2 regions of the Kribbella sp. NPDC000426 genome follow, and region 1 is predicted to be linked to the other one. Evidence: riboswitches for the same ligand, from Rfam matches in the RefSeq annotation. Region 1 holds a riboswitch; the other holds the start of a gene.
What was found. A riboswitch is a leader RNA that binds a small molecule or an ion and turns the genes downstream of it on or off. The one in region 1 is predicted to bind cyclic di-AMP.
Positions count from the first base shown of each region.

Region 2: it holds a riboswitch for cyclic di-AMP, as region 1 does, so the genes downstream of both, ABT313_RS07890 (hypothetical protein) here and ABT313_RS14660 (C40 family peptidase) in region 1, are expected to answer to the same signal.

Region 1 is NZ_JBEPDK010000003.1:166,900-177,646, reverse strand. Features, by position in the region: gene ABT313_RS14675 (ABC transporter ATP-binding protein) at 1-472, opposite strand, end outside; gene ABT313_RS14670 (sensor histidine kinase) at 616-1,809, shown strand; gene ABT313_RS14665 (response regulator) at 1,806-2,462, shown strand; gene ABT313_RS14660 (C40 family peptidase) at 2,597-3,442, opposite strand; cyclic di-AMP (ydaO/yuaA leader) riboswitch at 3,442-3,609, opposite strand; gene ABT313_RS14655 (pyridoxal-phosphate dependent enzyme) at 3,909-4,862, opposite strand; gene ABT313_RS14650 (YciI family protein) at 4,963-5,325, shown strand; gene ABT313_RS14645 (YegP family protein) at 5,388-5,573, opposite strand; gene ABT313_RS14640 (TetR/AcrR family transcriptional regulator) at 5,654-6,316, opposite strand; gene ABT313_RS14635 (MFS transporter) at 6,409-7,833, shown strand; gene ABT313_RS14630 (tyrosine-protein phosphatase) at 7,874-8,476, shown strand; gene ABT313_RS14625 (serine hydrolase domain-containing protein) at 8,555-9,625, shown strand; gene ABT313_RS14620 (hypothetical protein) at 9,638-9,976, shown strand; gene ABT313_RS14615 (GNAT family N-acetyltransferase) at 10,065-10,541, shown strand; gene ABT313_RS14610 (hypothetical protein) at 10,488-10,747, opposite strand, start outside.
Region 2 is NZ_JBEPDK010000002.1:6,020-16,766, reverse strand. Features, by position in the region: gene ABT313_RS07915 (hypothetical protein) at 1-88, opposite strand, end outside; gene ABT313_RS07910 (pentapeptide repeat-containing protein) at 707-1,975, shown strand; gene ABT313_RS07905 (hypothetical protein) at 2,104-2,448, opposite strand; gene ABT313_RS07900 (hypothetical protein) at 2,850-3,551, opposite strand; gene ABT313_RS07895 (hypothetical protein) at 3,548-4,321, opposite strand; gene ABT313_RS07890 (hypothetical protein) at 4,367-4,669, opposite strand; cyclic di-AMP (ydaO/yuaA leader) riboswitch at 4,874-5,050, opposite strand; gene ABT313_RS07885 (hypothetical protein) at 5,194-5,439, opposite strand; gene ABT313_RS07880 (chymotrypsin family serine protease) at 5,512-6,717, opposite strand; gene ABT313_RS07875 (hypothetical protein) at 7,215-7,457, opposite strand; partial or broken gene ABT313_RS07870 (bifunctional DNA primase/polymerase) at 7,678-8,126, opposite strand; gene ABT313_RS07865 (hypothetical protein) at 8,576-9,352, shown strand; gene ABT313_RS07860 (LLM class flavin-dependent oxidoreductase) at 9,750-10,571, shown strand; gene ABT313_RS07855 (hypothetical protein) at 10,452-10,747, opposite strand, start outside.

The DNA.
Region 1 (10,747 bases):
TCCCGTTGGCGGGCTCGTCGAGGATCAGTACGGCGGGGTCGCCGAGCAGCGCGGCCGCGATGCCGAGCCGCTGCCGCATCCCGAGCGAGTACTGACCGACGCGGCGCTTCGCGGCGTGGCTGAGTCCGACCGCCTCGAGCATCTCGTCGGTGCGCGCCTTAGGCACCCCGAGCAGGCTCGCGTTCAGCAGCAGCGTCTCGCGGCCGGTGCGGCCCGGGTGCTGCGCGGCGGCGTCCAGCATGACTCCGACGACCCGGCCGGGGTTCGGCAGGTCGGCGTACCGCTTGCCGGTGATGGTGGCGGTGCCGGAGGTCGGCGGCGTCAGGCCGGTGAGCATCCGCAGCGTGGTCGACTTGCCGGCGCCGTTCGGGCCGAGGAAGCCGGTGATGCTGCCGGGCTGCACGGTGAACGACACGTCCTGGACAGCCGTGGTGCTGCCGTAGCGCTTGGTCAGGTTCTCGACGGTGATCATGACATCGAGTCAACCGCCGGCGACCCCGTTCGCACATCGGACGAGCGGCTGCGGCCACCCCCTACGAAAGTTGTCGGCGACGGCCCCGAACCCCACCCGGAAGGGGGACGTGATCGCGTCGACCGTAGAACTACAGTGACGGAATGCGACGGTTGCGCCGGTGGTACGCCTGGTGGGTCAGGCATGCCCCGCGCGTGCGCGACTTCTTGTACGTCGCCTTCAGCCTGCTCTCGATAGTCGCGCAGGCCGCGTCCGGCGGAGGCGGCTGGAGCCCCAAGGACTGGTACGTCCTCGGTGCCGGCATCTTCGCCTCGGTCGCGCTGCTCTGGCGCCGGCGGTTCCCTGTGACGGTCACCGCGATCGCCGTGGTGGCGATGCTGACCGGCGGGATCTTCGTCCCGATGGGGCTGGCCCTGCTGACGCTGTCGATCCGTCGCCGCGACCTGGCCCTGGCGATCCTCGGTCTCGCGTCGTACGCCGCCTACGTACTGAACACCTGGGGCGGTGGCAAGGGGTCGATCTGGGTCCCGATCTTCACCGGCCCGTTCCTGGTCGGGACCTGGATCGCGATCGGTGCGTACGTCGGTGCTCGCCGCGACCTGATGGCGTCGCTGCGGGACCGGGCCGAGCGCGCCGAGGCCGAGCGCGAGCTGCGCAGCGAGCAGGCCCGGCTCGGCGAGCGATCCCGGATCGCGCAGGAGATGCACGACGTACTCGCGCACAAGGTCTCGTTGATCGCGCTGCATGCCGGCGGTCTCGAGGTGAACCCGGCGGTCGGCCCTGACAAGGTCGAAGGCTCGGCCAAGCTCATCCGCGAGACCGCCCGGCAGGCCATGGAGGACCTGCGCGAGGTCCTCGGCGTACTGCGGTCCGACGTCAGCGTCGCCGGTGCCGACCTGGCGCCCGTGCCGCAGGCCGCGGATCTCGAGCGGCTGATCGAGGCCTCGCGCAACGCGGGTGTGACGGTCGGGTACGACGTTGCGCTGCCCGACGACGTACCGGATTCGGTCGGCCGGACCGTCTATCGGCTGGTGCAGGAGTCGCTGACCAATGTGCACAAGCACGCGCGCGGCGCCGCGACCGAAGTGTGGGTCCATGGTGCTCGGGGCGAGGGCGTGACGGTGAGGGTGACGAACGTACGGCCGGTGGCTGCTGGTTCACTGCTTCCTGGCGCCGGTGCGGGCCTGGTCGGCTTGCGCGAGCGGGTGCAGTTGGTCGGCGGCCGGTTGACGACCGGGCCGACGCTCGAAGGCGGCTGGCGGGTCGAAGCCTGGCTGCCGTGGGACGACCGTAAACAAGATGCCGAGCCTGTATTCGTGGACGAAGGGGAGCGATGACGCGGCTGCTGATCGTGGACGACGAGGCGCTGGTCCGGGCCGGGCTGAAGATGATCCTCGAGTCGGACGACGAGCTCGAGGTGGTCGCCGAGGCCGAGGACGGTGCGGACGCCGCGGCGATGGTGAAGGAGCATCAGCCGGACGTCGTACTGATGGACATCCGGATGCCACGGCTGGACGGGCTGGCCGCGACCCGGGAGGTGCAGGCGCTGCCGGATCCGCCGAAGATCGTCGTACTGACGACGTTCGACCTGGACGACTACGTGTTCCGTGCCCTGCAGGCCGGGGCCAGCGGGTTCCTGCTCAAGGACACGCCGCCGCGCGAGCTGGTGCAGGCGATCAAGGTCGTCGCGGCCGGGGATGCGATGCTCTCGCCGGCGGTGACGCGGCGGCTGATCGGGCACTTCGCCGGGGACCCGCGGACGGACCGGCGGCGGGTGGCGCGCGAGCGGATCAGCAAGCTCACCGAACGCGAACGCGAGGTGCTGATCGAGGTCGGCCGCGGCCTGCAGAACGCCGACATCGGCCGGAAGCTCTTCATGAGCGAGGCCACCGTGAAGGCGCACGTCTCCCGCGCCCTGGTGAAACTCGACGCGACGAACCGCGTCCAGGTCGCGATCCTCGCCTACGAAGCCGGCCTGCTGGACGACTGAATAGGAAACCGGCCCGGCCGTCGGAGGGGTGGGGGATCGACGGCCCGGCCGGTTTCATGGCCAGCGTGCCTGGGGGGATAGGACGCTGACGACCAGCGGCACCCGATGGGGGGAAGGGCGCCGCCGGTCAGGACTCAGATGCGGCCGAAGGCCACGCTGCTGGTCCAGATCTTCGCCTTGGCGACCGGGCGACCCGGCTTCGAGGCGTGCCACAGCATGTTCCCGCCGGCGTAGATGCCGACGTGGTACACACCGCCGCCACCGTTGCGGAAGAACACGAGGTCACCCGGCTTGGCGGCCTTGCGGCTGATGTGCTTGGTCGCGCTGTACTGCTGGCGCGACGTGCGCGGCAGCTTGTGACCGGCCTTCTTGTACACGTAGCCGGTGTAGCCGGAGCAGTCGAAGCCGCGGGTGGTCGTGCCGCCGTAGCGGTACGGCGTGCCCTTGAGCTTGGCCGCCTCCCGCAGCACCTTGGCCCGGAAGGTGGTGGTGCCGGAGCTCGCGCCGGCCTTGCCGTAGAGCACCTTGTGCTTGGCGGCCCACGTCAGCCGGCCCCAGGTGTTCTTGTCCATGTAGCCGGTGGCCTTGAGGCCCCAGGACGCCTGGAACTTCTTCAGCACCCGGACGGTGCTGGTGCCGAAGTAGCCGTCCGGCCCCAGGTGCAGGGCGCGCTGGACGTACTTGACGGTCGGGCCGGAGTCACGGAACCGGAGCAACGGCCGGCTCGGGATGCTCATGTGGCCGCGCTGCTGGGCAGCGGTCATGGTGGCCGCGGAGGCGGTCGCCGGGGTGGTGGTGAGGCTGAGGGCGGCTCCACCGCCAACAGCGAGGCCGACCGACAGAACGGCGGCTGCGGCGCGGGGCGTCGCGGGCTTGCTGGTCCTACGGTGCTTCGCCAGGGTCCGGCCGGTAGGCCGGTCGGTACTGGAAAGCTGGCTGACGGCGCGCGAAAGCGACGTCCGTCGGGCAGTGACGGGCATGGTTGTCTCCCGACGCCTGTGAAGTTAGCTGTCGGGTTCGGGCTGGGATTCATAGCCCGGTCCGCTCCCGCGGACTTCACCCCAGGGTTTCGACCACTCACGGTCGAGACCCAACTTCCTGGGTCCCCCACCCCTGCCATGGTTTTCGAGGGGAGCACATGGGCCCTGGCAGGGCTCGGCGTTGACCCACGTGCGGTTCGTGTTGTTTACCGAACCGCCGACGACTGTATAACAGAACGATCACGACGCAAACCCTCAGATCCACAAAGACCCTCCCGAATGCCCCTGAGAGGGCATCTGACGGATCAGGGAGCCTGGATGAACACCAGGTGTCCTGAGCGCGTCTGAGCGGGGCTCAGGCGGCAAATGAGGGCTTCGGTGTGACCTCGGTCACAATCAATGGTCGCTTTCTGTGACAACGGGCACAGAGGGTGGTCAGGGCACCCTAAAATCCTTGCGAATTCAGCTATTTTTCGAGCAGCTCGCGGAACCGCTCCAGCCCCACGTTCCCGCCGGACAGCACCACTCCGACGCGCTCCGGCATCCCGTGGATCCGTCCGGCCAGCAACGCGGCCAGCGCGCTCGCCCCGCTCGGCTCCAGCACGATCTTCAGCCGCTCGAACGCGAACGCCATCGCCGCCACGATCTCCTCGTCGCTGACCAGCTCGAACGACTCGACCAGCCGCCGGTTCACCGCGAACGTCAGCTCGCCCGGCGTCGAGATCGCCTGCCCGTCCGCGATCGTCCGCGGTACGGCGATCTCGACCCGCTCGCCCGCGGCCAGCGAGCGGGCGTGGTCGTCGCCGGCCGCCGGTTCGACCCCGATCATCCGGATCCCGGGGCACATCAGCGTCGCCGCGGTCGCACAGCCGGCCATCAGCCCGCCGCCACCGACCGGAACCAGCAGGGCGCCCAGATGCCCGACCTCTTCGAGCAACTCGACCGCGACGGTCCCCTGCCCGGCCATCACGTCGTAGTTGTCGTACGGCGGGATCAGCGTGCGCCCGCGTTCGGTCGCCAGCTCGTGCGCCAGGGCGGCCCGATCCTGGGTGTAGCGGTCGTACGTGACCACCTCGGCGCCGTACCCGCGGGTGGCGGCGACCTTCGTCGGCGGCGCGTCCTCCGGCATCAGGATCACCGCGCTCGTCCCGGCGAGCCGGGCCGCCAGCGCGACCGCCTGCGCGTGATTACCCGAGGAGTATGCCGCGACGCCCGCCTCGAGCTGCTCCGCGGTGAGCCGGCTGATCGCGTTGTACGCGCCCCGGAACTTGAAAGCGCCGATCCGCTGGAAGTTCTCCGCCTTCAGGAACACCTCCGCCCCGACCCGCTCGTCGAGCGTTCGCGACGTGAGGACCGGCGTACGGTGGGCGACACCCTTCAGGCGCTCAGCGGCGGCCCGGACATCTGTGAGACTCAGCACGATCCGACGTTATCCGCGGGCGATGTCAAAGTGCGCCGACCCGCTCCGTACTGATGGACGAGAGGCACCCATTCCGGGGGCCGCGGGTGAAGGAGAAACCGTGAAGTACCTACTGGTTCTGAACATCAACCCCGATGTGCTGGCCGCGCTGCCCGAGGCCGAGCAGCAGGCCATCGGGTCCGGACACCAGAAGTTCATGGACACGATCAAGGCGTCGGGCGAGTTCCACAGCACGGTCGCGCTGGAGCAGCCGGCGCAGTCCGCGGTCGTCACAGTCCGGGGCGGTCTCCCGGCGGTGACCGACGGGCCGTTCGTGGAGTCGAAGGAGTTCCTCGGCGGCTTCTACCTGGTGGACGTGGCGTCCCGGGAGCGCGCGCTGGAGCTGGCCGCGATGATCCCGGACGCGGGGATCGAGGGGCTCGGTGTCGAGGTTCGCGGGGTCGAGTTCGCGGACGGTCTCTGACCGCATCACAACGAAGGGGGTTCTCCTCAGACTGTGGAGAACCCCCTTGTTTTGTTGACGTTTCAGTCGGTCTGGTCGTCGACGTTCGCGTCGCCCGCGTTCCGCTTGACCGAGTCGATCCCGTTCTGTGCCGCGGCCTTGGTCGTGTAGCTCTCGCTGCTGGTCGCGATGACCTCGCCGTTACCGGCCTTCAGGCGAAACCTGAACTCGCCGGACTTGTCCTTGTACAGCTCGAACTTCCCCGCCATCGATGTACCTCCATAGAGAGTGGTATCGCTCCGTCTCGGAGCGTAGTCCTCTCGGACGCGTGTGGGGCGCCAGACACCCCCTACTCGCGGATGCCGCGGATGCCTGCCACGACCAGGTCGAGGCCGATCTCGTAGTACCGGTCCCGGGACTCCGGGCAGATCAGGGCGCCGGCGGCGGACGTGATCATCGGGTAGCGCTCGGGGGACAGGGCCCCGAGGGATGCCCGCTTGCGCCGCAGGGACGCCTCGCGGGCCTCGGGGTCGCTGACCTCGCGGGCGATCGGGTCTGTGGTCACCAAGGAGATCAGTGAGCAGATCGCCTGCCGGCCGACCTCGGCCGCGTCGTCGACGGTGAATCCGCCCTCGACGAGCAGCTCGAGCGCCCGCTCGGCCAGTGCCAGGCCGGGCTCGGTGATCAGGATCCGCGGCAGCGTCAGGTCCGCCAGCCGGGGGTGCCCGCGGAGCGCGGTCACGAACGCGCCGAGCAGCGTGTGGAGCTGCTTGTCCCAGCGCTCGCCGTTCGGCACCGGCAGTACGACGTCGGCCAGGATGCGGTCCCCGATCGCGGCCAGCAGGTCGTCCTTGTCCTTGAAGTGCCGGTACAGCGCCATCGGCGTGACGTCGTGCTGCGCGGCCAGCTTCCGGAACGAGACCGCGGCCGGTCCTTCGTCGTCGGCGATGGCCAGCGCGCTGTCGACGACCTTCTCCGGATCGAGGCGGCGGGAGGTCTCCTTGGTAATCACGTTGACAAGTCTACACCGTAGACCTAGTGTCTACTCCGTAAGCTTACGGCGTATACATACAGCGTAGACTCTCAACCGAGTGAGGTACGGCAATGCGACGCAGTCCTTGGGCCACCCTGGCGGTGCTGGCTCTGGCGCAGTTCATCGTGGTGCTCGACGTGACGATCGTGAACGTCGCGTTGCCCCACATCCAGGCGGACCTGAACTTCTCCGCCGACTCCCTGCAGTGGGTCATCAACGCGTACACACTGCTCTTCGGCGGCTTCCTGCTCCTGGGCGGGCGGATGGCCGACCTGCTCGGTCCGCGCCGCGTGTTCACCGCGGGCCTCGTCCTGTTCGGCGCGACCAGCCTCGTCGCCGGCCTTTCCAACTCCCCGGAGTTCCTGATCGGCGCCCGTGCGGTCCAGGGCCTCGGCGGAGCGCTGCTGTCACCTGCGGCGCTGGCCATCCTGACCATGACCTTCGCGCACGGGCGTGAGCGCAACATCGCGATGGGCGTCTGGGGTGGTCTCGCCGGTCTCGGCGGCACGCTCGGCGTGGTCGCGGGCGGCGTACTCGTCGACTCCCTCAGCTGGCAGTGGGTCTTCTTCGTGAATGTGCCGATCGTGATCGCACTGATCGCCCTGATCCCGGTCTTCGTCCCGGACCTGCGGCACTCGACGGGTCGCCGTACGTTCGACACCCTCGGCGCCGTGCTCGGCACGGCCGGTCTGATGTCGGTCGTGTACGGCGTGGTGCGGTCCGAGCCGTCTGGGTGGGGGTCGTTCGAGGTTGTCGGCGTACTGACTGCCGGTGTGCTCCTGCTGGTGGCGTTCGTCGTGGTGGAGTCGCGGTCCGCTGCTCCGCTGGTGCCGCTGCGGCTGTTCCGGTCGCGGGCGCTGAGTGTGTCCGGTGCGACGCTGGCGCTGAACGGTGCTGGGTTCCTGTCGATGTTCTTCCTGACTGCTATCTACCTGCAGCAGGTGCGTGGTGACAGTGCACTCGAGGCCGGCATTCACTTCCTGCCGATGGGCGGCGCGGCGATCGTCGGTGCGGTACTGGCGTCCCAGTTGGTGCAGCGACTCGGCACTCGGACCGTCCAGCTCGCCGGTGCGGTCCTGAGCGTCATCGGTCTGCTGCTCCTCTCGCAGGCGGACGTCACCGGTAGCTATAGCTCGCAACTGCTGCCCGGTCTGATCATCTTCGGCTTCGGCATCATCGGTGTCGGCGTACCGGGTCAGATCAACGCGGTCTCCGAGGTGCGGCCGGCTGAGGCCGGCGCAGCCTCCGGTGTGGTCAACGCGATGTACCAGGTAGGCGGCGCGCTGGGTCTGGCGATCGTCACCACCCTGTCCATCAGCCACACGACCAGCGAGCTGACCCATGGCGCCAGCCAGCTGCAAGCGCTGCAGTCAGGGTACGAGCGCGGCCTACTGGCAGCTGCTGCCTTCGCCGTCGCCAACGTCCTGCTGACCCTGGCGACGCCGCAGCTGCAGCCGACGTCCGAGCAGCTCGCCGAGGCGACTGCCGCGGCATAAGTTGCTTGAGGCAACATCCGGCCAGGTTACTGTGGTTGCCATGCAACCCTTGACCTGGCCGGACTGCAGCAATGTAAGGGATCTGGGCGGCGGTCCGATCCAGCCGGGTCGACTGATCCGCAGCGACAATCTCGACCAGCTGTCCGCCGCCGGCCTTGCTGCCGTCGAGGCTGCTCAGATCAGCCGCTTCGTGGATCTGCGGAGTTTCTGGGAGGCCGAGACGTTCCGGTCCCCGTTGACCGACGATCCGCGAGTGCGGGTCATGCCGCTGTGGGACCCGGCGGATCCGGACGTGTCGGAGGCGGGGTTGTTCGAGCAGTACCGGATCATGGTCGACGACTACGCCGAGCGGGTTGCCTCGGCGGTTGTGGCGATTGCGGAGGCGCCTGCGGGGTGTGTGGTGGTGAGCTGCCATGCGGGCAAGGACCGGACCGGGGTCATCGTCGCGTTGATTCTCGATCTGGTCGGGTTGCCACGTGAAGTGGTTGCCGCCGACTACGAAGCTTCCGGGGACCCGGCGGACATCATGGTCCGGCTGCTTGATCACGTGCACACGCAGTACGGCGGAACGGCTGCGTACCTGCTGAAGTCCGGGGCTACCACTGAGCAACTGGATGGATTGATAGGTCGGCTGACGGGGTGATTCCCCGGGCGATCCCCGATGTTTGTGCTGTCCGTGCCGGGAAGGGTTGGAGGCTCGGACGGACAAGAGGAGATCGGGATGCTGGTGCAGGGAATGGTTGCGTTGGTGACTGCCGCGATGACGGCGGTGGTGCCGGCTTCGCCTTCAAGAGGTGGCGATCTGCAGAAGAGCCTCGACGGGGTGGCGTCGATCGGCGCGCTGGCCGAGGTGCGGAACGGGGCGCAGGTCTGGCGTGGGAGTAGTGGCGTCGCTGAGCTGGGGACCTCGCGGAAGGTTCCGGTGGACGGGCGGTTCCGGGCCGGCAGTATCACGAAGACGTTCGTCGCCACCGTCGTACTGCAATTGGTCGCCGAAGGGCGCATCCGGCTCGACGATTCGGTCGAGCGTTGGTTGCCGGGCGTCGTACCGAACGGCGAGAACATCACGGTGCGGCAATTGCTCAACCACACCAGCGGTTTGTACGACTACAAGAACACGTTGCCGATGCCGCCGAGCGAGGACTTCTACGCGCTTCGGTTCCGGACCTGGACCGCGAGCGAGCAGATCGAGCGCGCGCTGGCGAATCCGCCGGTGTTCGACAAGCCGGGTTCGCAGTTCGACTACTCCAACACCAACTACCTGCTCGTCGGCGAGATCATCAAGAAGGTCACCGGCCGGACGTACTCCGACGAGATCGAGCGCCGCATCATCCGCCCGCTCGGACTGCACGGTACGACGATGCCGCGGACGTCGACGCGTATCCCGGGACCACATCCGCAGGGATACGTACCCAAGGACGGCGGGCAGCTCGACTGGACCGAGATGAACCCGACCCTGTTCGGCGCCGGCGGCGACATCATCTCGACGACCCACGACCTCAACCGCTTCTTCTCGGCCCTGCTCGGCGGGCATCTGCTCCCGCCGCGGCTGCTGCAGGCGATGAAGACACCGGGAACCGAGGGCGGGACGTACGGCCTCGGTCTCTCCTGGCACGACACCGACTGCCGAATCCGTGTCTACGGCAACGACGGCGATGCCCTCGCCTACCAGGCCTACTCGTTCTCCACGGCCGACCCCCGCCGGCAGGCAACCGTTGCCGTCACGCCGCACCTGCCGACCAACCCGGACGCCACCGTCGACGCCTTCCTCGACAAGGCGTTCTGCTCGTGACACGTTGACTGCATGACTCGGTTCACGGACGACCAGATGCGCGCAGCGATGAGCACGACCCGCGAGTACACGGTCGTACTCCTCGAGGAAGGACCGCAGTACGGCGCCGACGGGGCCGACGCGATCATCTGGGAACACGGCCGGCGAAATTTCGAGCTCCGCGCGGACGGTCTGCTGAACGTCGTCTGCCCGATCCGGGACGATTCCCCGCTCTGCGGTATCGGCATCTTCCCGGGGACCGCGGACGACGTACGGCGGCTCATGGACGACGATCCGGGGGTGCGCGCGGGCGTGTTCAGCTACCGGATCCACCCCACCCGGAGCTTCCCGGGAGATGCCCTGGGAATGTGAGATTGTCCGGCAATCGGTTTGGCCCTCGGGCGAAACGGCGAGACTGGGATGGATGCGTTGCTGCCGTCGACCGAGGGGGACCGGGACCTTGGAACTCGCCACGCTCGATGCCGACGACTGGACCATCGCCCGGGAAGTCCGCCTCCGGGCGCTCAAGGATTCGCCGTCGGCGTACATCTCGGAGTACGAGGACGAGCTGGCAGTCGGCGAGCCCGAATGGCGAGAACGCTTCGCCCGGATGCGCTGGATCGTCGCTAGTCACCAGACACGGGTGATCGGCCTGGCCAGCTCGGTCCGCGTCGACGGCCGACCGCCGTACGAACGCCACGTCGAATCGGTCTGGGTCGATCCACGACACCGGCGTACCGGAATCCTGCGATCAATCTTCGGCCATCTCACCGAGGTCGAGCCGGAAGTCACCGAGTGGCGAGTTTGGGTGCTGGACACGAACTCCGTCGCCCGTGAGGTCTACGAACGCCTCGGCTTCACCCCAACGGGCGAGTGGCAGCCGCTAGCCGACGGTTCCGGTCGGCTGGAGATTCGTCTGCGCTTCGATGCGCGCTGATACGCCGTACCCACAAGAGGCCCAGGTCTGAAGCCCGAGCTCAGCCAATGCGTCGCGATCAGAGAGCTCCGAGGTGTAGCGCCACAGCACCTGCTCCCACTGCAACTCGTCCTCTTGCCATTTCTGGATGAAGTCGACGCACAGGTCAGGCGTGATGCTCGAGGCCCGCTTCTCTGCGACTCGGAGCGATTCGTGGGCGTCGAGCA
Region 2 (10,747 bases), on a different contig from region 1:
TCGCGGCCACACCCTTCACGTGGCGCCGGCGACTCCTCGACCGCAGCCACACGGAGAACTGCAGCGACGGGACCAATACGTTGGCCACTCGCACATCTGCAGGACTGCCATCGCCTCCGTACGCGGTTACCCCGAACACCACGGAGTTGGGCACCACCACGTCGTGGGCCACCGAACCATCCACCCTTGTGGTCCTGACCCGCATGAGGTGCCGGCCCTGCTTCGCCGCATCAGGATCCTCAACAGACTGCGCCTTGACGTCCTCCGCGTAGTTGAGCGCTCGCCACTCCCCGAGACCACTCTCGAAATCACCCGTGGTCAGATACATGTCCTCAGCCCCCTCTGGCCGTGTGGTTCAGCACGAGCGAGATGGGCTCGCGCTGCCGATCAGGAACCGAGGACCCCCAGCCCACGCCCCAGGTTGCTCCTCACACAGTTCGATGCAGCAGGTTGCGCTGAAAGTTGCCACCCACACCGAGCCAAACCTCGTCAGCCTGTTCCCGTGTTGTAACAACCGGCAGTACCACTTCTCCAGATCCTCGAAGTGGCCCGACGCCGCAAGTAGACATGGCGTCGCGGCCCCCGGCACGGTGGATTCGGGAATGCCGCGGTCACCGTGGATGGCGCTGTGGGAGGGGAAACTATGCCGACCTCAGGCGATCAGGCGCGAGGACGACCACGCCGCGACCGGGCACGGACGCCGGTCATGGGATCTCTGGTCTTGTGGGCTTCCGTGGCTGTCGTCGCCGCGGTAGCCGGCGCCGTCGCGCTCTACATGATCCTTGCCTGGCTGCTTGACATCGATCCGCATCCCGAAGCGGCCACAGAGGCCCAGCAGAAACTGCTCGCCGACATGGTCAAGATCGCTCTCGGGCTGGCGGCAGGCGTGGGCGCGGCCGTCGCTCTAATCGTTGGATACCGCCGCGCGCGCGTCGACGAGTCGGCCAGTTTCCGTGACGACCGGCGGCTGTTCAGCAGCCGCTACCAGGACGCCGCCGAACTCATCGGCCACGACCAAGCGTCCGTCAGGCTCGCCGGCATCTACGCGATGGCGCGACTCGCAGACGACTGGGACGAGCAGCGACAACAGTGCATCGACGTACTCTGCGCGTACCTCCGCCTGCCCTACGCCCCGGACACCGACGAGACCGGACCTTATCCATCGGTCAAGCGGCGGCGTGCCAGGGTTACGGCCGACGGAGCTGGGGGGCGCCACGGAGAGAGGGAAGTCCGACACACCGTCATCCGGCTCATCAACGAACACTTGCAACACGAGGAACAAGAGCAACTCAATGCTCCACCCACCTGGAATGGGTACCGCTTCGACTTCACCGGGGCTGTCTTCGACAGTGGCGACTTCAGCGGCGCGGAGTTCTCTCGCGGCACTCACGTCACCTTCCGCGACGCGAGGTTCTTGGGCGGCACCGTCGACTTCAGCGATGCAATCTTCTCGGGCGGCGTCGTGGACTTCACCCTCGCGGAGTTCTCCGACATCCCCGCCAGACGACGCCAGACCGTCACCTTCACCGGCGCAAAATTCTCCGGCGGCACCGTGTATTTCCCCAGCGCGGAGTTCTCGAGCGGCGCCGTCGACTTCCTCGGCGCAGAGTTCTCCGGCGGAGAAGTCGACTTCGGCGGCGCGACCTTCTCCGGCAGCCTCATCAGTCTCGGCACCGCAACGTTCTCCGGCGGCAGCATGTACTTCAGCGGCACAACCCTCTCCGGCGGCATAGTCGACTTCTTCAGCGCGACGTTCAATGGCGGCGCGGTCAACTTCGCCGACGCGAAGTTCGCCGGCGGCTCACTCAAGTTCGACGATGCAACGTTCGCCGGCGGCACCGTTAGCTTCAACGACGCAAGGTTCTCCGGCAGCGAGGTGGACCTGTCCACGGCAGTACTTGCGCCGGGTGGCATCGCGCCGCAGGGACTTCCTGGAGACTCCACCGAGGGGCTAAGGCTACCTACCTGGATGTAGCCCTCTGTAACAGCCGTTATCGATGGGACGGGCAGGCTCGCTGGCCGGGGCTATAACGAGGTCCGGGCCCCTGCGTCAACAGGAGACCCGGACCGGGGTGGAGCCCCAATGGTGGGAGGCGGGGCCGTTCACGCCTTGTGCTTCGCGTGTTTCGAGCGCTTGGCTCCGCGCCGGTCCCGCGGCGGTGCCGGTGGCTCAGCCGTTCCCCTGAGCAGACGGAGCAGACGGAACGCGCGCCGGCTCCGGGTCCGGTTCCCGTACAGCGCCGTGATGACGATGAGGGTCGTCAAGACGGCCCCGCACGCCAGCACCGCAACTCCCGCCATCGGGTGGAAGACGCCGACGACGGTTCCGCCGCCGAGCAGACTGGCGGCGCCGGCGACCCGGCCGACCCATCCCGCCTTGCTGATCTGCGCGGGAGCGTCGGGCTGCGCTGGAACGGACTGCACAGCCGCGTCGGGCTGCGCGGTCATCTCGGCACTCCTGTGCCTCCGGAGCGCCGACGTCCCAGCGAACGGCCGGCATCAGTCGTACTCTTCATGTGAACCCGCCCGTCAAGTGGGTGATTTGAGCGGCTCCTCGGTTGCCCCCGAGGAGCCGCTTGTTGTTCTTAAGGCAAGAGAACCCGGGAATCGCAAACCGCGCAGCCCGACACGCCCATCCACGGGGTTAACGAGGAGTCACGCGCCGATAACGATCCACGGTCCGGCGGCGTGTCGCACAGTTGACACCTGGTGTAGGCCACAGAACGAGTCTTCCCGCCCTCCTCGCCACGCGCTTAGGTCTCAGGCGCACTGCCGCCGATCGTTATCGCCGCTTGACCTTTCGAACGAGGTCTCAGAATCCAGCGGTGCTGATGTCGAGTTCGTCGGGATCACGGGGCAGCAGGGCTGCCGACGCTCCGGCCGCGATCCGCGGGAAGGTCACCGGTTTGGCCACCATCCAGCTGATGCCGTCGATGGTCACCGTGCAGCGGATCTGAACGGTGAGGCCGTTGGCGCGGGTGGGGTCGCCGGTCCAGATCCCTTTGACAGCGGTCGTGCCGGCTTCGACCGCGGGGCAGCGTGACCGATCGCCCGAAGTTGAAGACTTCCTCGTCGGGGCTGGCTCCGAGGCCGGTGATGGCCATCTCGTCGTACCCGGCGGCAAGGGTGAGCTCGCCTGAGTCGATGTCACGGTCGCAGCTGAATTTCAGCGCGTGTCCTCCGAGTTCGTGCCGTTCACGGCCCAGCTCGAGGATGATGTTCGGGGTTGCTTGCCGGTGCCATTCGTCGTACTGGATCTTGCGTGCGGCCCGAGCCTCTTCCAGGGCGCTGTCCGCGATCGCGTTCGCCGCCACGGCCGCCGCGTTGGCCTGGCGGGCCTCCTCGAGCGCGGCTGCGGAGATCTCGTTGGCGACCATCGCCGCGGTGGCTTGGCGGGCTTCCTCGGTCGCGGCTTTGGCGGTCTCGTGCGCGGCGGCGGTCAGCTCGTTCGACTTCCTCGAGCTCCGCAGCGCCAGGACCGCCGGCACCGCGCCGACGGCCGCGCCGATCAGGGCGCCGATCAGGCCGTCCCACAGTTGCAAGTCGCTCATTCGTCTACTTCCTCCAGATCGGGTAGGGACCAGCCGAGGTTGTTGTTCTTGCAGCCAGCGCTGTCCAGGACCCACTCGGCTTCCTGCCGTAGCTCCCGGATCAGGTCCGCCCGCTGGGTTGAGTCCGGGCCTTCGACCCGGAGCTGTTCGGCGTACGGGAGCACGTACGCCGCGGTGGCCTTCCACCGGGCGGCGGTGGCCTGGGCCCGGTTCGGCAGGGTCTGCTCGAAGAACGTCCGGATCAGCGGCGTCTTGTCGTTCACAACGGTCAGGCCGGTGAGTCCGAGTTCGGTGCGCAGCACTTCGACGTGGGCCGGGGTGGTTCCCTTGGGCAGGCGGGTGTATTGCCGGCCGGTCTGGTGGACGAGGAAGCCGAGGTCCTTGGCCATCCAGAACAGCCGCGGGTGCGCGCGGCGGCAGACCAGCACCGGGACGATCGGGTGGTCGGGGTGCTCGATCTGGAGTACGGCGGCCTTCGCCAGCAGCTGGTGGCACTCCTTGTGGATCGGATAGATCGTGAGGCGCCGGTTCTTCATCTCCATCGGCACCGTGCAGACCACGGGCACTCCCTTGGCGCCGGTGATCACCAAGGTGGCGGCGGAGTCGAGCGGCCCAAACAGCGGGACGTCCAGCAGGTCGCCGCACTCGCCGAACCCGCTGACGCACGGCATCAGGTGGCGGCCGGCCTCGGTGAGCGAGCGGCGCAGGACCGTTTTGCCAGCCTCGCCCATGTTGTTGCTGGCCAGGCGCCGGTAGCGGGCGTAGAGCATGCCTTTGTGCCGGCAGGCGCGCTGGATGTAGGTCGTGCGGCCGGTCTAGTCGCCGGGGACCCAGAGCGGGACCGTCAGGCCGCCCTTGGTGGTGTGGTCCCACTCGCCGATGACTCCGAGGTTGCGTAGCTGCGTAGTGGCCTCGGTCAGGACCTGCGGGTCCAGCTGGAGGCGCTTGCCGTCGTCCTTCGATACGCCGTGCTCGGGCAGCCGGGCCAGCAGTTCGGGGGCGGGCACGGCGAGCTGCTTGTCGACCAGGCCGACGACCTCGGTGATCCCGAGCTGGACCCACTCCTGGAGCGTCGCGGCCGACGAGCCGCGGCCGTGCTGCGGGACGGCGCGTTTCATTTCCTACCCCCGCGCCACGCGTATATAGAGGTTTCTCTGCGTGCATCTGCGCGAGGGAGCCGCCGTACTGCGGCCCATGGAGCGGTCCGGAGGGCTGGAGGGCGCGAAGAAGCTCCGTGGTGCCTGGGGGGCACGGCGGGCGCGGCGGAGCTGTCTGTTGGCAGCACGAAGCCACCCGAGGACCCGTTCTTGGGCATGGTGAAGCTCTCGTACGCCTGCGAAGTTAACTGTCGGGTTCGGGCGGGGATTCATCGCCCGGTCCACTCCCGTGGACTTCACCCCAGGGGTATCGACCACTCACGGTCGGACCCCAACTTCCTGGGTCCCCTACCGCTGCCATGGTGTTTCGAGGGGAGCACACGGACCCGGCAGCGCTCGGCGTTGGTCCACGTACAGCCCGTCGTAATCGGTGGGCCGCTCATCAGAGTACGGCGGTTCGCCGACACCACCGAAACCGTTTATCCACAGGGCGTGTCGGGGGCGTGGCGGTGGTCGACGAATGCTCAAAATCCAGCAGATATGGGCTAATTCGAACGCTCAGACAGCGTGGTCGCGAGCCGTACGGCGGACTTGCAGGCGGGATGGCCGTTTATCGCGGGGGCGGTGGAGCACGGCGGCGTACCCAGGTCTTGTGGTATCGGCTCGGCGTCGCCGGCCGGTACGCGGTACGGCGATTCGCTGTGCAGCGGCGCAACCGTTGGTTGTGCCCGATCGGTGAACCCGATGACCGGCCGCAACACCTCCGGGTAGACCTTCGCCTTGAGGGTCACGTACGGGCCGGTCGTCTCACCGGCCGGAAGTTGTCGAAGACATCATGCGACGGATTCGCCGCGAGGTGCTCGTTAGGGCCCCTGATCGCTCACGGTTTTGAGATGCACTCCGACGTAACTGTTGATTGCGATATCTGCGTAGACGGCCCAGTAATCGCCGTAGCAGTACGATGGCGGGGAAGTGGTTGGGGGGAATCCGGGATGTCGGAGTGGGCTGCAATTGGTCGGGGTTGCTACTGTGTTCTGGCCTTTCGATAGGAAGCCCTGGACTTCGAAGTTCCCGGCCGAATCCGAGCGGATAACCGGTGATCCCGAATCGCCCTTCTGTACGTAGCCCCAAATGCGATCGGTAACGTGCGGTTCAACAAAGAACCCTGGCCCGACCGATTCCGCGGTTTCCGTCGACCAGTATCGACCTACCGATTCAACCCGTTGTGGAGCATTGTTTCCGGACACCCCGGCGCTCACTGCGACGTACACGCCTTCCGCGGGTCGCTTCATCTTCGTCACAGGCTGCGAGATGTCGGTGTTCCATGCCCCGTTCCAAATCCGAAACAGGTTAGGAGTTTCGATAATCATGATGTCGCCTGGGTCCGGTTTGTAATGGCCAATGCTCTGGTTTACCGATCCTAGGACCTCGCCGTTGTCATAGCTCACCCATGTGCCACTGGGGAGGCAGTGTGCCGCAGTGGTCATGTATTGGTGTGTCCCGGCATACAGAGCTACACCGGTCGAGCAGACCCTCGACCAACTTGGAGTCAGGCCTCTGACCCGGATCATGCCACCCCCAAAGAAGCGAGGCACATCTGCACACCTTGCGGGCTCAACGCACTCATCCAGTGCGTGGCTGTCTGAGGTGTCGGTGGTGCCGGCCAGGTCCACGGGGTCGGCGGTTTTGTCGAAGATGATCGGCACGCTGGCTTCTTTGTTGAGGCGTGCGATCGTGGCATTCAGCGGCGCTGTTGACCACAAGGTGACACTGACGCCGGAGTAGTCGTGGCTTGGGCCGGTCGAGCTCACGACGTCTCGGTTGTCGGCCAGCACCTTCCGGGCAATCGGATCGAGGTCGGCGAGCGAGTACGGCGATGCCTGGAAGGTCACGGGCATCGGGAGCGTGACCGCCAGGTTCCGCAATCCGGCTGGCGGTGCGCCTTTCCAATACACCATGACCGTCTTAAGGTCCGGCAGAATCCGAACACCACCGACATCCGGATCCGGGTTCTTCGCGATCCAATCGCTCAGAGCATCAGCTGTCAGCTCCGACGGTGTCGGCAGCATCCCGGGAGGTACCGGACCCGAGCGCGGCTCCTTCGGAGCCCGCCCTGGGTTGCCTGATCCGTCCTGCGCGCGATTCGTCATCAGCTCTCTTGGTCTACCGCAGTATTTGAGCCCTTGGCCTGAGCGTACGCTCAGCGTCGCCCTGGAGTCGCGGACAGTCCGATCTCACTCGCGACGCAAGCCTTCCAGGCCGCCGATGGCGCCGCCGTCTGGTTCGGCCGTGCAGCGACCTCGCCCCGGCTGATATCGACCAGTTCGGTTGATCCGCAGGCTTTCGGCGAGCGATCTGGGATGTGCGATCAAGCTCGGGCCAGGCGGCGTGATTGGTGCGGTTCAGGGCCTGTGCCGGCGTCGTACCCCCAGATGCTCAGATCTGCCCAGCCGTCCAGCAGCAGCGGATTGATCGAGGCGCGACGGCCAGCGGCCGGCTTCGGGGTTGGTGCCGGGCGGGAACTCGACCGCGGAGCCCCTGCGGTGGTTACGGAATCCGACCAGGATCATGCGGTGCGCGAGCCCGAAATGGGTTGGGCCGATCCACGCTCGCAGCCTCTCCAGTCGCCGGAGTCGATGAACCGGCGGCATGGCGGGCACGCGTAGAACCGGTCTCCGCTGAGCCACTCCCCACCCGGTGCCATCAGGCTGAACTCGGTGACCTCGTAGTAGACGACCGGCTCGAGCGCGGCGCAGAAGTCGCAGATCAGCTCGCCGGCCGGGGCCGCGCTGACGCCGTACGGCGCCATCGGCTCACCGGTCAGTACGGCGGTGTCGCGCTGGTCGAGCGCCTCCAGGAGCTGGTCGACGATCCGCGCCAGCGTCTCGCCGCCCTCGGCGCGGCCGTATTCGAGCAGCCGGTCGGGCTTCGGCGGTGTCGCCGCTGGACCGGGCGACGTAGATCCGCCGTACGAGGGTGTCGACCCAGGGGCCGTCGGATGCGTCGAGATCCAGGCGATGAGTCACATGTCATTGTCTCGGCCTGCTCGCCGCCGGCGCGATCGGGACCGCCTGGCCGATCAAGGCGGCAAGCCACCGGGGCAGTCGTGTGATCGGGACCTCAATCTCGATCACGTACTCGCGGCAGTCGACGACCGACCCCGGCCCGGCGAGGTAGCCGCCGAGGGTTCGGCCCATTCCGCGGATGTCGATGCCGGGGCCGAGTCGCGAGGTGCCGCCGGACACCGACGGCACGATGAGACCGGGCGGCACGCGGAACAGCAGGTGCCGCCCGTTGTGCGGCCCTCGAGTGTGATCGGTCGGATCTGGCCCCACCGCTGACAGAGCTCGGCGAACCGGGTGCCGCCGTCGACGCCGGCGTTCGCGCCCCCAGGTACACCGGTTGTATGCCGGTCCAGGTCGATCCCGACGACCCCTGACGCGCGACAGGCGATACCGATGTTCGCCCGGCAGGCCACGCTGTCAGCTGATCGCGGCTGGTGACGATGGTGTGCCGCCACCCTCTCGGGGCGGCCTTCTCGCCAGGCGGGAGCGGGAACGCCTGTCCCCGTTCCACCAGCGGGACAGGAATCAGGCACACGAACGGTGCGAATCGGCTCTGGCTTCACGCCGCATCGCGGGTGCCGCGCCGGCCCTACTCACCTACACAACAGCCATACCCTCACGTGCACCCGTACCACCTACCTCACCTGAGGACCCTCGCTGGTTGAGGGGCCGAGAAGGGGAGCGGATACTCGGCCCCATGGTGGGGAAGGTGCGGTTGGGGGTGGTGCTGGTGCTCGCCCTCGGCGGGTGTGGGTCCGGGCCAGCTCCGGACTCTGCGCCCAGTAGCACGTCGGCTCCTCGCCCGGCGTGGAAGACACCAGACGGTGATCTGGTGCCGCGAGGTCAGCCCACACAAGCATTTGTGGAGCGTGCGGGAGTGGTGGCGCGGGCCGTGGGGGCGGCGGGGATTCCGGCGCCGGTGACCGGGATCTTCTTGTACTCGACGCGGACGCCGGGGCTCGGCTTCGACACCGGGCAGCAGAAGATCTCATGGTTGTCCGGGCGGGTTGCCTTCGCGGAGGGGGTCCAGTTCGCGGAAGGTGGTACGACGCGGGTCGATTTCGCGGACGGGTCGAACGAGACGATGCAGGTGCTCGAAGCTCAGCAAGCTCTGACCGAAGCGATCGGGCCGCCGAACGACATGTGCAAGAGGATGCCGGGCTGCGAAACGCTCACGATCACTGGCGGCTCGTTGACGAGGACTGACGTGGAGACCAGCCATGGCCGGGCGACCGTGCCGGCTTGGTCCTTCACGGTGCGAGGCCTGTCGAGACCTGTTGTCGCCGTCGCAGCCCCCGCGGGCGTGCTCAAGTCGCTGCAGTGGCGCGACCCGCTACCCGGTCTCGCCCGGCTCGAGCAGGGTCTGCTCCGCGTCGGCGTTCTCGACTGGGTCGACGGCAAGACCCTCAGTTTCGAGTTGAGCCACGGACTCTATGAGACCGACCTCCGGGCCCACGTCGTCGAGTACGACGATTTGGTCGTCATCGGTGGCAGTCACGGTCCATTGCTCCCGGGCGGTGCGGACGTCGGGAAGACATCGACCGCGGTCGTCACCCTCGACAAGCCGCTCGGCGACCGGGCCGTCATCGCCGCGGATACCGGCATACGTCTCACGCCGTACCCGTACCTCAGAAAGTGATGGAGGCGAAGGCTCGGGTTTGGTCGGTGAGGGCTCCTTCGACGGGGAGGCGTTCCAGGGACGAGGCGCCTTCATCCTGTTTGACTGGCAACCAGTGCATATTCGAAGTGTGCAGTATTCATCGAGCGACCCACAGGAGCCATTGATTTCCTCATCGCGGTTTGACTGGCAACGAGTACATATTCGAAGCGTGCGCTATTCGTCTGTGGCTTCCGGCTCCGCAGACGGCGTCCGCGGCCAGGTCGGCGAGCTGCTCGAGGCGTGGTGGCAGGGTGACTGAGCGCTGGTTGCCATCACCGATTTCGAGCAGGACACCACGTTCATGGCCAAACCAGCACACGCGGCACGGCAACGCGGCACGATGTGGGCCAACAGGTCGGGTCAGAGGAGGAGCGCGATGCGGTTCGGGTTGGATGTGCCGGTCAACGGGACATATGCGGATCCACGTTTGCTGGGACGGCTGGCGAGCGAGGCCGAGCGGGCCGGCTGGGACGGGTTCTTCGTCCAGGACATCTTCAGCTCGGTGGACCCGGTCGCAGATCCATGGATCGCACTGACCGCGGCCGCGCTCGCGACGGAGCATGTGACGATCGGATCCCTGCTCACACCGCTGCCACGACGGCGACCCTGGGAAGTTGCCAGGCAGGCAGCCACGCTCGATCAGTTCAGCGGCGGACGGCTGATCTTCGCGGCCGGCCTCGGAAACGCCGAGCAAGACTTCACGCCGTTCGGGGACCCGTGGGATCCGCTGGTTCGTGCGGAACTGCTCGACGAAGGACTCGACATCATCAGTGGGATCTGGACCGGGGAACCGTTCAGCTACAGCGGCACCCACTTCGAACTCAACGAGGCGCTGCTGCGGCCCAGCCCTGTACAGGCACCGCGGATACCGGTCTGGCTAGCCACGGGCTGGCCTCGCCGCAGGCCGTTACGCCGAGCTGCACGCTGGGACGGCGTCTACCTGATGACAGAACGGCAAGACAACGGGCAACTGCTCTCACCGGACGACATCACGCAGATCGCCACTCTCCTCAAGGAACAACGCGGGCCGAGGAGGACGCATCACGCAGGCTCAACGGTCGAGCCTGGTCAACTTTCGTCAGAGCGCCGGCCCGCGATCAGGTGTCTCCACATCAGCCTCGTCGCGTCGGTGCTTCCTCCGGCGCTGCGGGCTCCGGTAGTCAGCAAGAGGCCGGGTGAGCAGGAGACTGTCGTGTAGCGCTTGCAGGTCGCCGCGTTTTCGAGAGACGGTCGGCAGCTCGACAGCCCATACGCAGGTGAAGAACCGATTGAGATCGGCGAGCACGCTGTCGGCTGCGCGCTGAGCAGCTTTGCCGTCTGCGACGACGACGATGACGGATTCGGTGGCGGCGTATCGCCCGAGGATGCCAGCTT